DNA from 3 places in the Rheinheimera marina genome. Region 1 is predicted to be linked to each of the others. Evidence: predicted binding sites of a transcription regulator. Region 1 holds the regulator's gene; each other region holds the start of a gene.
The links. The regulator FNR, encoded in region 1, switches genes on or off when oxygen is low (the NO sensors DNR and NnrR bind a similar motif). The targets are predictions, from matches to a motif close to TTGATNTANATCAA.
Positions count from the first base shown of each region.

Region 1 (5,068 bases):
AGCGAAAAGGCCGAGTTCAGTGATATTACGCTGGCCTTCGAGCTGCAAAAAGCCGGCACCACAGAGCCCTGTGTAGTCGATAAAGCACTGATCACCACTGATATCTCTGAAGCGCCGCTGACACAGGCCGCCAATGGCGAGCTGGTGCTGCCTTACGACCAGGTACTGAATGATAACAAAGCGCTGATCCGCCTGATCCAGCCCGCTGGCGAAGCACAGTGCGATCTGAACTTCAAACTGCGGTCCAGGTTACCGATAGCTGAAAAAACCGAATTGAAAGTGCTGCAGCGTATGCACAGCCAGTTTGATCAATTGCTGGATAGTCTGGCGGGTGTCAGCAAATACTGGCTGCCAGAGGTGCAGGGACTGACGCTTCATTTTGCTGCTGAGGTTGTGGCGAGCTCTGCCAACCCCAAGGTGCAGGCTGCGCTGCAGTGTGAACAGAAAAGCTGCCAGCTGATGCTGACTCACGCTTTGCCAGAGGGCGCCATCATAGAGTTTAGTCAGACGCCATTGTACGCGACGCCTTTGCTTGTCCGGCCCTGATGCCACTGTATTTGCTCACACATGAGCGCGAACTGGCCAGAGCAACAAACACTGGCCAGCTGGTGCTTGAATGCCCAAATTCATGCCGTGAACTGCAGGTAAGCAGGATACTGTGGCAACGCAAAGCGCCTGACGCGACGTTGCTGGAGCTAGCGGCGAAAAACCGCCTTTGGTTGCTGTATCCGGCGAGCGGGCAGGTGCCAAGTCTGAGTGCTGATACACCCTTGTGCTGGGAGCAGCATCATTTAGTACTGCTGGATGCGACCTGGCAGGAAAGTCAGAAAATGCTGCGGCAAAGTCCCTATTTGCAGCGTATTCCCCGACTGAGTCTGGCTGCTGGCCCGTCAGCTTATCAGCTAAGACGTAATCAGCAGCAGGGCGCTTTATGCACAGCCGAAGTGGTGATGCAGTTACTGGAACGAGCGGGGCAGAAGGAAATAAGCGCTGAGCTGGCGCAGCGCTTTGCCGAATTTAATCAGCGCTAAGGACTTTAGCTGAGTTCCACTGTTTGGATCTGAACCTTCTGCTGTTGCTCCTGATAATCCTCGTCGTCCAGTAAACCAACAGGGATTTTTGGCACATCCACTTTATCAAAGGCCAGATCACCCTCTGCTAGGGTGGCACCGCGACGGACTGCGGCGAAATCAAACAGGTTTTTATCCAGCATATGGGACAGGGTGATGTTTTGCATGGCCTGAAACATGGTTTCAATGCGGCCAGGGAAGCGTTTATCCCAATCCTGCAGCATTTCTTTCACCACCTGACGTTGCAAGCCGTCCTGCGAGCCACAGAGGTTACATGGAATAATCGGAAAGCCTTTGGCTTCGGAGTACTTTTCGATGTCCTTTTCTTTGCAGTAGGCCAACGGGCGGATCACAATGTGCTCGCCATTGTCACTGATCAGTTTGGGAGGCATGGACTTCATTTTGCCGCCGTAAAACATATTCAGGAACATGGTTTCAATCATGTCGTCGCGGTGATGACCTAAGGCAATTTTCGTGGCGCCCAGCTCTTTGGCTGTGCGGTATAAAATGCCACGACGCAGGCGTGAACAGAGCGAGCAGGTGGTTTTGCCTTCCGGGATCTTTTCTTTGACGATGGAGTAGGTGTCTTCAGTAACAATCTGAAAGTCCACCCCAAGCTGGCTCAGATAAGCCGGCAATACATCGGCCGGGAAACCTGGTTGTTTCTGGTCCAGATTCACTGCCACAATAGAGAAATCAATAGGTGCAGACTGCTGCAGATTCAGCAGAATATCCAGCAGGGTGTAGCTGTCTTTGCCGCCTGACAAACACACCATCACTTTGTCGCCAGCTTCAATCATGTCGAAATCTGCGATGGCCTGACCCACGTGGCGGCGCAGACGTTTGTGCAGTTTGTTCAGATTGTATTGTGCTTTGGCTTGAACTGAATGTGACATGGACTAAAACCCCGACGAAAAAAGGCGCACATTATACTGTGCGCCACAAGTCCCGTCATCTGGCAGCGTTAGTTTTTACTGAGCGGACAGACAAAATTCGCCGGTTTAACCGCGAGCACGTCACAGTCGAGCCGGTCAATCACGTGTTCTGCGGTATTGCCGATAATAGCGGCAGACAAACCGGTGCGTCCAATGGTGCCAATCACCACCATTTCCGCGTCCAGCTCAGACGCCAGCCGGGGCAACACATCTTCCGGCATACCTTCCGCGACGTGAGTCTGCTCCTGCGGAATGCCAAATTCGGCCGCCAGCTTCTGTACGGCCAGCTGGTGATGTTGTTTCATGTTCTGGTTGTAATCCTGCGGGTTAAATTCAGGAATTTCGATGGCAATATTGACCGGTGTGCCCGGGTAGGCATTCACCAGTTGTACTTTACTGTGCAGCAAAGTGGCCAATGCGTTGGCCTGCTGCAAAATACGCTGATTCAGTGAGCTGTGATGCGTCTGCTCGCTGCCGGCATTCACTGCCGCGATGATATTGCCTTGTTCAGGCCAGTCATGGTCTTTGACCAGTAACACCGGGCAGGGGCATTTGCGTAGTACGTGCCAGTCGGTCGGGGTAAAAATCATCGACTTCAGTACGTCATGATCGTGGGTACCTTTGATCACCAGGTCGAATTGCTGCTCAAGTACGGCCTGTACTATCGCTTCGAACGGTCTGTTGTGCCAGACCACCTGGATATCAATCCGCAGGCCGGCGGCTTGGTAATCTGCCACCAGTTCGCGGATCCAGAGTTCACGGTCTGCAATAACGGCCTGGCGCATGGACTCGCGTTCTTCGCCGGACAGCATGGTGGTCATTTCGTAGGAAAAATCGTAAATAGATAAAAACGCGGTGAGTTGGCAGTCCTGCAATCTGGCCAGTTCGATCGCTCTGCCCAGCGCCTTTTGCTCAACCACTGAAGGGTCGAGCACCACCAGAATGTTGGCATATGATGTCATGGTCGATCTCCTGCTTGGCGTTCGCTTGAGTTAAGTGTAGCCAAGATAAGCTGATCGTCCCGCCCAGACCTTGTTTTAAATCAAGAGTCTGGGCAATTTTGCCCGGATTTAGCGGGCAATCACTGACTGTCCGGCTAACTGCTGCAGGGCGTCAGGATCGACAATGGTAATGAGTTTGCCATCGACCAGGATCAGCTCATCCTTATGGAATCGACCCAATAAGCGGCTAATAGTTTCAACGGTCAGGCCTAAATAATTGCCAATTTCGCCGCGGGTCATGCTGAGCCGGAACTCTTTACGCGAGAAACCGCGGTTGCCAAAGCGGTTAGCCAGATTAGCTAAAAACGCTGCCAGTTTTTCTTCGGCATTTTTCCGGTTGAGCAGGAGCAGCATCTGCTGATCGCCGCTGATGTCCTGACTCATCAGCCGCATCAATTGCTGACGTAACTTAGGTAGCTGGTCCATCAGCTGGTCAATTTGTGAAAAGGGAATTTCGCAGACCATGGCGGTTTCCAGCGCCTGCGCATAGCTTGGGTGCTGCTGTTCACCAATGGCGTCAAAGCCAATCACATCGCCTGGCAGATGGAAACCGGTGATTTGTTCCTCACCAGATTCGGTCAGGGTGTAGGTTTTAAAGGATCCACTACGTACCGCATAGAGTGCAGTCAGCTTTTTTCCAGACTCAAACAGATAATCGCTTTTGTGGTACGGCTTTTTGCGCTCAATAATCTCATCCAACGTGTCCAGCTCGGTAGTGCTCAGGGTAAAAGGCAAACAAAGCTGACTAAAGCCACAGTGCTGGCAATTGAGATTGGAGTGCGACATAAAACCTTCCTGTGGAATTCCACCCTGAATAAAAAACTAATCCAGCTTAAAAAATGCGTGGCGCCAGAGCAAGCCAAATTAGATAAATGGCGTAAATGCCTAATAACAAGCCTGTTAATACACGCACCCATAATTGGCTTTTAAGGCGGATCAACGCGGCGGCTGCCGAGCCGGACAGCAGAATGGCCGGCAGGGTGCCCATACCAAAAGCGAACATCATGGTGCCGCCTTGCCAGACGTGGCCACTGGCCAGGCTCCAGCCTAAGGCGCTGTACACTAAACCACAGGGCAAAAACCCCCAACACAACCCATAGCCCAGTGCTTTGCGGCGACTGTTCAGCGGCAATAGCTTTTTGGCAACGGGCTGTATCTGCCGCCAAAGCACGGCCCCGGCGCGTTCCAGTTGATTCAGACCAAACCAGAGGCGGGTCAGATACAGCGCCATCGCCAGCAACAGCAGCCCGCTCAGTAGTTTGAGCCAGAACAGCGCAAGCCCCAGGCTTGCCAGCAACAAGGCGCCAAAGCTGGCCACCAGCGCACCAAGCAGGCTGTACGTGGTCAGGCGGCCTAGACTTAGCCAGAGTTGTAATGCGGTGCGCTGTGAAGGGCTTTGATCGGTCATGCCAAGCTGCAGCGCGGCAGCCATGCCTCCGCACATCACCAGGCAATGCCCGCTGCCAAGCAGGCCAATGCTGAATAAGCTCAGCAGTTGCAAGCCAAATTCAGTCATCGTGCGATTCGGGTTTCTGGGGTTTGTCGTCGAATAAAATGCTGTAGCCTTCTTTATTCAAATCTTCGAACTGCTTACTACGAACGGCCCAGAAAAAAATGGCCAGCCCCAGACAGACAAACAGAATGGCGATAGGGATCAGCACATAAATAATACTCATGCTTTGAGTAACCTCAATGAATTGGACACCACCAGCACAGAGCTGAAGGACATCCCAATCACCGCGACCAGCGGTGAGACAAAACCACAGACGGCCAGCGGCACAATCAGCAGATTGTAGCCCATAGCCCACCACAGATTCTGCTTAATAACGCGCTGCGCCAGCACTGCACCGCTGAGCAGCTGAGGCAACTGGCGCAGATCACTGTGCAGCAGCACAACGTCAGCCTGGTTTTTCGACAAATCCGTCCCGCTGTCGAGCGCAACGGACACATGCGCGGCGTGGAATGAAGGGCTGTCATTGATACCGTCTCCCAACATCAGCACATGTTCGCCTTGCTGCACAGCCTGTTGCACCAGTTCGACTTTGCGTTCCGGGCTACAGCT
Region 1 covers NZ_JBHSGB010000005.1:278,937-284,004, reverse strand. Annotated here, with positions in the region: gene ACFO3I_RS05495 (DUF2987 domain-containing protein) at 1-546, shown strand, start outside; gene ACFO3I_RS05490 (DTW domain-containing protein) at 546-1,031, shown strand; gene ttcA (tRNA 2-thiocytidine(32) synthetase TtcA) at 1,037-1,966, opposite strand; gene uspE (universal stress protein UspE) at 2,035-2,967, opposite strand; gene fnr (fumarate/nitrate reduction transcriptional regulator Fnr) at 3,076-3,792, opposite strand; gene ACFO3I_RS05470 (sulfite exporter TauE/SafE family protein) at 3,839-4,522, opposite strand; gene ccoS (cbb3-type cytochrome oxidase assembly protein CcoS) at 4,515-4,682, opposite strand; gene ACFO3I_RS05460 (heavy metal translocating P-type ATPase) at 4,679-5,068, opposite strand, start outside.

Region 2 (5,068 bases), on a different contig from region 1:
TAGCCCACCCGGAAGATCGGATCCTGCTGAAAAAAGCCGTCGAAGCCTGCCCTTTATTAGGCGAAACCAGCGACGGTAAACAGATTTATCTGTATCAGTACCAGCAAAGCTCGCCCGTATTACGCGAGATTGGCCGCTTACGCGAACTGGCGTTCCGGGCGGTCGGCGAAGGCACAGGGCAACGTCGCGATATCGACCTGTACGACAGTTACTATGAACAGCTGATCCTGTGGGATAAGGACGATTTGGAAATTGTTGGCGCCTACCGCTTTGCCAACACCGCCAAAGTGATGACAGAAAAAGGCTTACCTGGCCTGTATACGGCGTCGCTGTTTCGCTTCAGCGAACGCATGACGCCTTATCTGGACCAAGGGCTGGAACTGGGCCGCAGCTTTGTGCAGCCGCGTTATTGGGGCAAACGCAGCCTGGAATACCTCTGGTACGGCATTGGTGCTTACCTGAAGCAAAACCCGGATATTCGTTACCTGTTTGGTGGTGTCAGCTTATCCAACAGTTATCCGAAAGCGGCACGGGATTTAATGGTGTATTTCTACAGCCTGTACTTCCGCTGCACTGAACAAAGTGCAGCACCTAATCTGCCTTATGAGCTGCCTGCTGAAACCCTGACTCAGTTGCAGCAACATTTTACCGGCGATAACTACACCCAGGATTTTGTCCAGTTGAAACACCTGCTGGCCAATATGGGCGCCAGTATTCCTACCTTGTACAAACAGTACAGTGAACTGACTGAACCTGGTGGCGTAAAATTCCTGGCGTTTGGGGTGGACCCGGACTTCGCCGACTGTGTCGACGGCTTGGTACTCGTCGATATGCAGCAGCTAAAAGCCACTAAAAAAGCACGCTACATGCCCACATAAGCCACTGGCTGCAAAGGGTTTACCAATCAAATAGCCACCTGATGCGTGGCTTTTTTGTTTTAAATCAAACTCTGCGCCAGCAGAAACAACTTCAGCCCTGATTTGTTGATCTGGCCCAATGTTTTTCCCGCTACAAAGCGCAGACTGGCGCCAGCTAAACGCAATGAGGAAAACATGATGAAAGGGTTTAAATACGCGGTTTTGGTTTCAGCTCTGCTCGCCGCTCCGGCCTTCGCCAACTGGTCAGTGAATGTGGGTGCTATAGGCGTCAGTCCGGATGACAGCAGCAGTCACCTGAATGTTGTCGAAACCGTAGCCGGTTTGCCAGCCAACTCCACCGCTGTTGGTGTCAACAGCAATACCCAGCTGGGCCTGACCGTTGATTACAAGCTCAGCCCGAACTGGACCTTCGAGCTGATCGCCGCCACCCCGTTCAGTCACGATATCGCCGTAAAAGGCTCCGCCATTGATGGCCTGCCTATTGGTAAAACTAAACATTTACCGCCCACCTTACTGGCACAATACCATTTTGTGCTGGAAGACAGCCGCTTTGACCCTTTTGTAGGTCTGGGTCTGAATTACACCAAATTCTTTAATGAGAAAGTATCACCAGAACTGACCAGTACCTTACAGGCATTAAATGTCACCACAGCGTCAGACGATGTCGACCTGAAATTGAAAGATTCGGTAGGTCTGGCGATTCAGGCGGGTCTGAACATTCAGCTGGACAGCAACTGGGGTGTACACCTGATGTTAAGCCGGATGGATATTAGTACCACAGGCCGGGTGCAGGTTAACGGTGCCACCATTCAAAGTGTTGATGTCGACATTGACCCTTATGTCTGGATGCTGGGCGTACGTTACAGCCTGTAATAGCACTATGCTGGTCCAGCAAGCCTTTTAAAAGGCTTGCTGGATCAGTTGCTCTAAGCGGTATTGCGCTTCATTAAACTGGATACCAATAGACAAACCGCGTTCATCCACGCGAGAGTTGCGCACTTCACCTGAAATCGCAATAGGGTCACCCAGTTTCGGGTTTTCCACTCTGAGCAGTACGGGGGCCAATTGCACCTTATTGGCTTTGTATTCGGCTTCAAACAAAAAACGGCAGCCACTATTGGATACGTCGACCAGATGGCCGTTAAAACTGCGGGCATTTTGCAGCACTTCCATATTCAGCCGCACCGTCGCCGGCAGGAACAGACTGCTGCGCTTTTCCAGCCTTAGACCACGTCGTTGCACAGCGTCAGGAAAACTGATGGCGATCAGACGGTCGGGCAAGCGGATCAGCTGCAACAGCTCCGATTTAAACGCCAGGCACTCGCCTATGGTTTCTTCAAGCAAAAAGCGGCAAACCAGAATTAAACCATTCTGAAAAAAACGTTCAGGAACTGAGTCATCCGGTTTAAAAAACAGATAGCGGCCAGTCTTATAGCCAATAAGCTCAGCCGTGCAGCGGGTCTTCAGATGATCCAGCAATTGAATGTCAAAACGTTGTCCGACTTTGACATGACTCAACCACTGTTGTTCTGTGTCAAATTCAACAGAAATGTCAGGTGACTGCATACCTATTCCATGGAAGTGCGACGTTTACCAGTGCTCTATTCTGAGAAAGAACGGACGGGATTTCAAGCACAAATTGATAAAAAATGAAACTTTGATAAATACATCACATGCATTAACAATTTGGAAAAATTTTCGCCAATAAAAAAGCCCCGTTTGTAAGCGGGGCTTTTTTATCACTGATTCAGGCTTAGCCTAACCAAACCCGTGCATTGCGGAACATCCGCATCCACGGGCTGTCTTCCTGCCACTCATCCGGGTGCCAGGAGTTTGCCACAGTGCGGAATACCCGCTCCGGGTGAGGCATCATAATAGTCACACGGCCATCACGGCTGGTCAGTGAGGTAATACCCCGCGGTGAACCATTTGGGTTCGACGGGTATTGGGTGGTCACATCGCCATAGTTGTTGATAAAGCGCAGGGCGACTGTACCACTTTGATCCGCCGCTTGCATGGCTTCAACAGAGGCAAACTCGGTATGCCCTTCACCGTGTGATACCGCGATTGGCATCTGAGAACCGGCCATGCCTTTGAAGAACAGCGACGGGCTGTCCTGCACCTGCACCAGGCTGAAACGGGCTTCGAAACGCTCTGACTTGTTGCGGACAAAACGTGGCCATAAGTCAGCGCCAGGGATCAGGCTCTTCAGGTTCGACATCATCTGGCAACCGTTACAGACGCCTAAGCTGAAGGTGCTGTCGCGTTCAAAGAACTGAGCAAACTGAGCGCGAGCCTGCTCATTGAACAAAATAGACTTAGCCCAACCTTCACCGGCCCCCAACACGTCACCGTAAGAGAAGCCGCCACAAGCCACTAAACCATTGAATTCTTCCAACGTACGGCGACCAGACAGAATGTCACTCATATGCACGTCAATGGCGCTAAAGCCAGCGCGATTAAAGGCAGCCGCCATTTCGACATGTGAGTTCACGCCTTGTTCACGCAGTACGGCAATCTTCGGCTGCACGCCTTTGATGATGTATGGTGCGGCAATGTCCTGGTTCAGGTCAAAACTCAGCTTCACATTCAGACCCGGATCTTCCGCATCCGATTTCGCCACAAACTCTTGTTTTGCCCCTTCCGGGTTATCGCGGCGCAGCTGCATCTGATAGGTGGTTTCAGCCCAGATTGAACGCAGTACGGTGCGGCTGTTGCTGTACACCAGCTGACCATCACGTTTAATTTCAATCTGATCGTCCGCCGTGACATGACCAATCAGGTGCGATACAGCAGTCAGCTGGTGTTTCGCCAGCAATGCCTGTACGGCTGGCAAGTCACTGTTACGTACTTGCAGCACGGCGCCCAGCTCTTCGCTAAATAAGGCAGCCAAATCGTCAGCACCTAAAGCGGCAATATCTGCGCTGACACCGGCTTTACCGGCAAAGGCCATTTCAGCCAGCGTGACAAACAAACCACCGTCTGAACGGTCGTGGTACGCCAGCAGTTTGTCATCGGCGACCAGGGCTTGCATCGCCTGGTAGAAGTTCATCAGCAGTTCCGGGCTTTCCAGATCCGGTGTGGTCTGACCTAACTGCTTGTACACCTGAGCCAGACAAGAAGCGCCTAAACGGTTGGCGCCCTGGCCCAAGTCAATCAGCAGCAGGCTGCTGGTGCCTTTGTCGGTGCGCAGCTGAGGTGTCACAGTACGACGTACGTCTTCCACCCGGGCGAATGCAGAGATAATCAATGACATCGGCGAGGTCACTGTGTGTTTCTCGCCGGCTTTGTCCCAGCTGGTTTTCATCGACATCGAGTCTTTACCGACCGGAATGGTTAGGCCCAGCGCAGGGCAAAGCTCTTCACCCACGGCCTTGACCGCTTGATATAGACCGGCGTCTTCACCTGGGTGACCTGCAGCTGACATCCAGTTAGCAGACAATTTCACATGTTTAATATCGCCAATTTGCGTCGCCGCAATGTTGGTAATGGCTTCAGCCACCGCCAGACGGGCTGAAGCTGCGAAATCCAGCAGCGCCACAGGCGTACGTTCCCCCATCGACATGGCTTCACCATGGTAGGTGTCGTAAGAGGCTGCAGTAACAGCACAGTTGGCGACAGGAACCTGCCATGGGCCCACCATCTGGTCACGTGCCACTAACCCCGTCACGGTGCGGTCACCAATAGTGATTAAGAACGTCTTCTCAGCAATAGTTGGCAAACGCAGTAAACGTTCAGCAGCGTCTGCCACTGTCACACCCGTCAGCTCCAGCGCTTTGCCTTCAGTGACAGCCGTTTTCACATCACGGTGCATCTTAGGCGCTTTGCCCAGCAAGACACTTAAGGGTAAATCAATTGGTGTATTACCGAAATGCTGATCCGAGAGGCTCAGGTGCAGCTCTTCAGTGGCCTCACCAATCACTGCATAAGGCGCACGTTCACGTTTACAGATGTTCTCAAACACCGCCAGTTTGTCGGCTGGAATCGCCATCACGTAACGTTCCTGCGACTCGTTACACCAGATTTCCAGTGGTGACATGCCCGGTTCATCGTTTGGCACGTTACGCAGTTCAAATTTACCGCCCACGCCGCCATCGTTCACCAGCTCAGGAAAAGCGTTCGACAAGCCACCTGCACCCACGTCATGGATAAAACAGATGGGGTTGTCATCGCCCAGCTGCCAGCAGCGG
Region 2 covers NZ_JBHSGB010000013.1:3,488-8,555, forward strand. Annotated here, with positions in the region: gene olsF (bifunctional ornithine lipid synthase OlsF) at 1-878, shown strand, start outside; gene ACFO3I_RS14515 (OmpW/AlkL family protein) at 1,053-1,751, shown strand; gene ACFO3I_RS14520 (PilZ domain-containing protein) at 1,779-2,444, opposite strand; gene purL (phosphoribosylformylglycinamidine synthase) at 2,632-5,068, opposite strand, start outside.
Region 2: ACFO3I_RS14515 (OmpW/AlkL family protein) is a predicted target of FNR. The motif match lies at 933-946, and genes of this name have one in related genera.

Region 3 (5,068 bases), on a different contig from region 1:
AAACCAACCTGCAGATAGATGTCATTGGACAAATTACCCAACAAGGCCGCTGTGGCGGCACCAAACACGCCCAGTGGAACAATCATCATGACGGCGGCAGGCACAGACCAGCTTTCATACAAGGCGGCCAGACACAGGAACACCACTAACAACGATAAGGCATACAGCAGAGGTGCCTGACCGCCACTGGAGCGTTCTTCATAAGAAATACCTGTCCACTCGTAACCGATACCTGCAGGCAGTTGTTTGATCAGACGTTCCATTTCATCCATCGCCTGGCCGGTACTGTAGCCAGGTGCAGCAGAACCCTGAATTTCCATCGAGGAGAAGCCGTTATACCGTTCCAGACGAGGTGAACCATAGGCCCAGTGTGAACTGGCAAAGGCAGAGAACGGCACCATGTCGCCCTGGTTATTCCGCACATACCATTTATTCAGATCTTCCGGCGCCATCCGGCTATCGGCATCGCCTTGCAGGAAGACTTTTTTCACCCGACCACGGTCGATAAAGTCGTTGACGTAGCTGCTACCCCAGGCGGTCGCCAGCGTGTTGTTAATATCGGCCTGGCTGACACCCAGTGCAGTGGCTTTGGCTAAATCAATATCCAGTTTCAGCTCTGGCGTGTCTTCCTGGCCATTTGGCCGTACACCGGCCAGCACAGGGCTTTGCGCCGCCATACCTAACAACATATTACGGGCTTGCAGCAGTTGCTCGTGGCCCATGCCAGTTCTGTCCTGCAGGAACACGTTAAAACCATTGGCGGTACCCAGCTCCACCACGGCTGGTGGTGGGAAAGCGAATACAAAGGCTTCTTTGATGGTGGCGAAATAGCCCATGGCTTTACCGGCAACAGCACCAACGGATAAATCCGGACGCTGGCGTTCATCCCAGTGTTTCAGGTTCACAAAGCCTAATGCAGCATTCTGGCCTGAACCAGCGAAGCTGAAACCAACCACAGCAAACACAGATTTGACCGCTTCACCCTGGTCATTCAGGAAGTGATCTTCCATTTTCTTCACCACGTTCAGCGTCTGCTCTGTGGTCGAACCTGCAGGTAACACCACCTGGTTAAACAGAATGCCCTGGTCTTCATCCGGTAAGAAGGCTGAAGGTAAGTGGCTGAAAATGTACACCATACCGCCGACAATCAGGGCGTAGATCACCAGATAACGTTTGGCCTGACTGATCATGCGGCCAACAAAGCTCTGGGTGCCTTTATTGGTGCGGTCAAAACCACGGTTAAACCCGGTAAAGAAGCGGCCCAACAGCGACTTGTCGTTGTGCACATGGCTGGGTTTGAGCAAGGTGGCACAAAGTGCCGGAGTCAGGATCAGCGCCACCAGCACCGACAGTGCCATCGCCGACACCAGGGTGATAGAGAACTGACGGTAAATGACACCAGTGGAGCCGCCGAAGAAGGCCATAGGCACAAAGACTGCCGACAGCACCATGGCGATACCAACCAACGCGCCTTTAATTTCGTCCATTGATTTACGGGTCGCTTCAATAGGCGACAGATTTTCTTCCGTCATGACCCGCTCGACGTTTTCCACCACGACGATTGCATCGTCCACCAGCAGGCCGATGGCCAGTACCATGGCAAACATGGTCAGGGTATTAATGGAGTAGCCAAAGGCGTAAAGAATAGCGAAAGTACCCAACAAGACCACAGGAACGGCAATGGTGGGGATCAGGGTGGCACGGAAGTTCTGCAGGAACAGATACATCACCAGGAACACCAGGACCACGGCTTCAATCAGGGTGTGTACCACTTTTTCAATCGACAGTGAGACGAACGGGGTGGTGTCGTAAGGCACCACGGATGTCAGGCCTGCCGGGTAGTAGGGTTCTAGATCGGCCAGTGCTTTTTTCACCCCGGCCGCGGTTTCCAGTGCATTGGCACCACTGGCCAGTTTCACACCAATACCTGAAGCCGGTTTACCATTGTAGCGGGCCACCACGCCATAGCTTTCACCACCCAGTTCCACTTTGGCGACGTCACCCAAGCGCACTACAGAGCCATCGCTGTTGGTTTTGACCAGAATGGCTCGGAACTGCTCCGGCGTTTGCAGCCGGCTTTGGGCTGTCACGGTTGCATTCAGTTGCTGGCCTTCAATGGCAGGCATGCCGCCGAGCTGACCAGCGGAAACCTGGGCATTTTGCGCGCTAATGGCGGTGCTGATATCGGCTGGGGTCAGTTCGTAGTTTTGCAATTTGGCCGGGTCCAGCCATATCCGCATCGCGTATTGCGAACCGAACAGCTGCACTTCACCCACACCTTCAACCCGCGACACGACGTCCTGCACGTTGGAGGCAATATAGTCGCCGATATCGACGTTGCTCATGCTGCCGTCTTCGGATACAAAGCCAGCCACTAACAGGAAGTTACGCGCCGATTTAGCCACAGATACGCCCTGACGCTGCACTTCTTGGGGGAGCAGTGGGGTGGCCAGCGCCAGTTTGTTCTGCACCTGAACCTGGGCAATATCCGGGTTGGTGTCGGCACTGAAGGTCAGGGTCAGTGTGACTGAACCATTGGATTCTGAGGTGGATGACATATACAGCAGGCCATCCAGACCTTTCATTTTCTGCTCAATGACCTGGGTGACTGTGTCTTCCAGGGTACGGGCAGAGGCACCAGGGTAGCTGGCCGAAATGGCAATAGCTGGTGGTGCAATCGATGGATACTGGGAAATGGGTAATGACTTAATCGCCAGTACACCGGCGAGCATTACCACTATCGCCAGCACCCAGGCAAAGATGGGGCGGTCAATAAAAAAACGGGACATCCGGTTTCTCCCTTACTTTGAACTGGCAGCGTTGCTGCTAGGGGTGGATTCTGCGGCTGTGGCGGTTGCCGGTGCACCAGGACGGATTTTTTGCAGGCCTTCGACAATAAGCCGCTCACCGGCGCTCAGGCCTGCAGTCACCAGCCATTCACTGCCAATACTGCGTTCTGTGGTCAGTACCCGGGGTTCCACCACTCCGTCTTTATTCAGCACCATGGCAGTGGCTTCGCCTTTGGCATTGCGGCTGACCCCACGTTGTGGTGCCAGGATCACATTGCTTTTCACACCTTCTGGCACCGAGGCCCGTACATACATACCTGGCAGCAATAATTTATCGGGGTTCGGGAACTGGGCTCGTAACGTGACAGAGCCGGTGTCCGGGTTCACTGTGACTTCCGAGAACTGCAGGCTGCCTTTGTGGGCATAAGCAGTCCCATCTTCCAGCGTAAGTTCTACCACGGCTTCGGCGCTGCCAAGCTCACCTGACGCCAGTGCTTTTTTCAGCTGCAGCAATTCAGTGCTGGACTGAGTTAAGTCGACATAAATCGGGTCCAGGCTGGTGACTGTGGCTAAGGCTTCCTCCTGGTTGGCGCTGACCAGAGCACCGGCAGTGACGCTGGATTTACTGATTTGACCGGAAATCGGTGCTTTCACTTTGCTGTAGTTCAGATTGATTTGTGCAGTTTTGATTTGTGCCTGAGCGGTCAGCAAGTCGGCACGGGCCTGCTTATATGCGGCGTCAGCCTCATCCAGCTCTTGCTGGCTGATGGCTTTGATTTTAATCAGCTCACGGTAGCGGTTGGCTTTGGCTTCGCTGCTGGCAATAGCTGCGCTGGCGCGGGCTTCAGCCGCTTTGGCACTGGCGAGTGCGGCTTCGAAAGGCGCCGGGTCAATTTGGTACAAAGCCTGACCGGCTTTCACTTCAGCGCCTTCGGTAAATTGACGCCTTTCGATAATGCCGCTGACCTGAGGACGGATTTGCGCAATTTGATAAGCACTGGTGCGACCCGGCAGTTCGCGGCTCAGAGTCAGGGTCTGGGCCTTGAGTTCCACCACGCCAACGGCTGGCGCCTGCTGACCTTGAGCTGCTCCTTGTTCAGCCTGACCACAAGCGGCCAGTAACACAGAGCCCGCCAGGGCAGAAAATAAATACAGAGTGATGCGGTTAGGCTGCATGAGTAAATCTCCATTTAGAGTGAACGTTCATTCTAAACTTTTTGCTGGGTCATTTCCAGCGCATTTTGTCGCCATATATTGGGTTTTGGTCTGACTGGTACAGATTGAAACAGCGTTTTGTTGTGCTGGATCAAAACTAAACATAGATGCTGTTTGTAAACTTGCGGCCAGATTTCATCTGGAGAATGACTGTGACAGAGCTGCTGTGGTCGCCTGAACTGGTGCAAAAATACAATGTGCACGGGCCTCGCTATACCTCTTATCCAACGGCGCTATCTTTGCAGCCTGGCTTTCCTGTGTCAGCCGTTAAGGCGGCGTTACGGCAGGGGCCGCAAGCGCTGAGTCTGTATCTGCATATCCCGTTTTGTCAGCAACTTTGTTATTACTGTGGTTGCACCAAAGAGGTCACTCGTCATTCGTTTAAAGCAGACCGCTATCTCGATGCTCTGGAGCAGGAAGTGGCGCTCTATCAGCCGCTGCTGGCAGAAAAGCAGATTAATGCGGTGCATTTAGGCGGCGGTACGCCAACCTTTTTAACCCAAGAGCAGCTAAGCCGCTTGGTCGGCTTGCTGCGAAATGCGCTGCCGTTGCAGCAGGACGCTGAATGGTCGGTGGAAATAGACCCGCGCAGTTGCGACAGTGCCAAGCTGGCGCATTTGTTTCAGTTGGGCTTCCGGCGGGTCAGCTTTGGTGTGCAGGATTTTGACCCAGCGGTGCAGCAAGCCATCAACCGACTGCAGTCCTATGCCATGGTGGAAGCACTGGTGCGTCAGGCACAACAGCTGGGCTTTGCATCGGTCAATCTGGATCTGGTCTATGGCTTGCCATTGCAGCGGCCAGACAGCTTTGCCAGCACGGTGCAGCAGGTGATTGCACTGAACCCAGACCGGGTGTCTTTATTCAGCTACGCCCATTTGCCTACCCGCTTTGCGGCACAGCGCAAGATCCCAACCCAGAGCCTGCCTCAGGCGGAAGATAAACTGGCGTTACTGCAGCTGGCGATTGAACGTCTGACTGGCGCTGGTTTTCAGGCTATTGGTATGGATCATTTTGCCAAAGCTTCGGATCCACTGGCACAGGCGCAGCAGCACGGCCGTTTGCAG
Region 3 covers NZ_JBHSGB010000012.1:21,061-26,128, reverse strand. Annotated here, with positions in the region: gene ACFO3I_RS13435 (efflux RND transporter permease subunit) at 1-2,789, opposite strand, end outside; gene ACFO3I_RS13430 (efflux RND transporter periplasmic adaptor subunit) at 2,802-3,965, opposite strand; gene hemN (oxygen-independent coproporphyrinogen III oxidase) at 4,157-5,068, shown strand, end outside.
Region 3: hemN (oxygen-independent coproporphyrinogen III oxidase) is a predicted target of FNR. The motif match lies at 4,086-4,099, and genes of this name have one in related genera.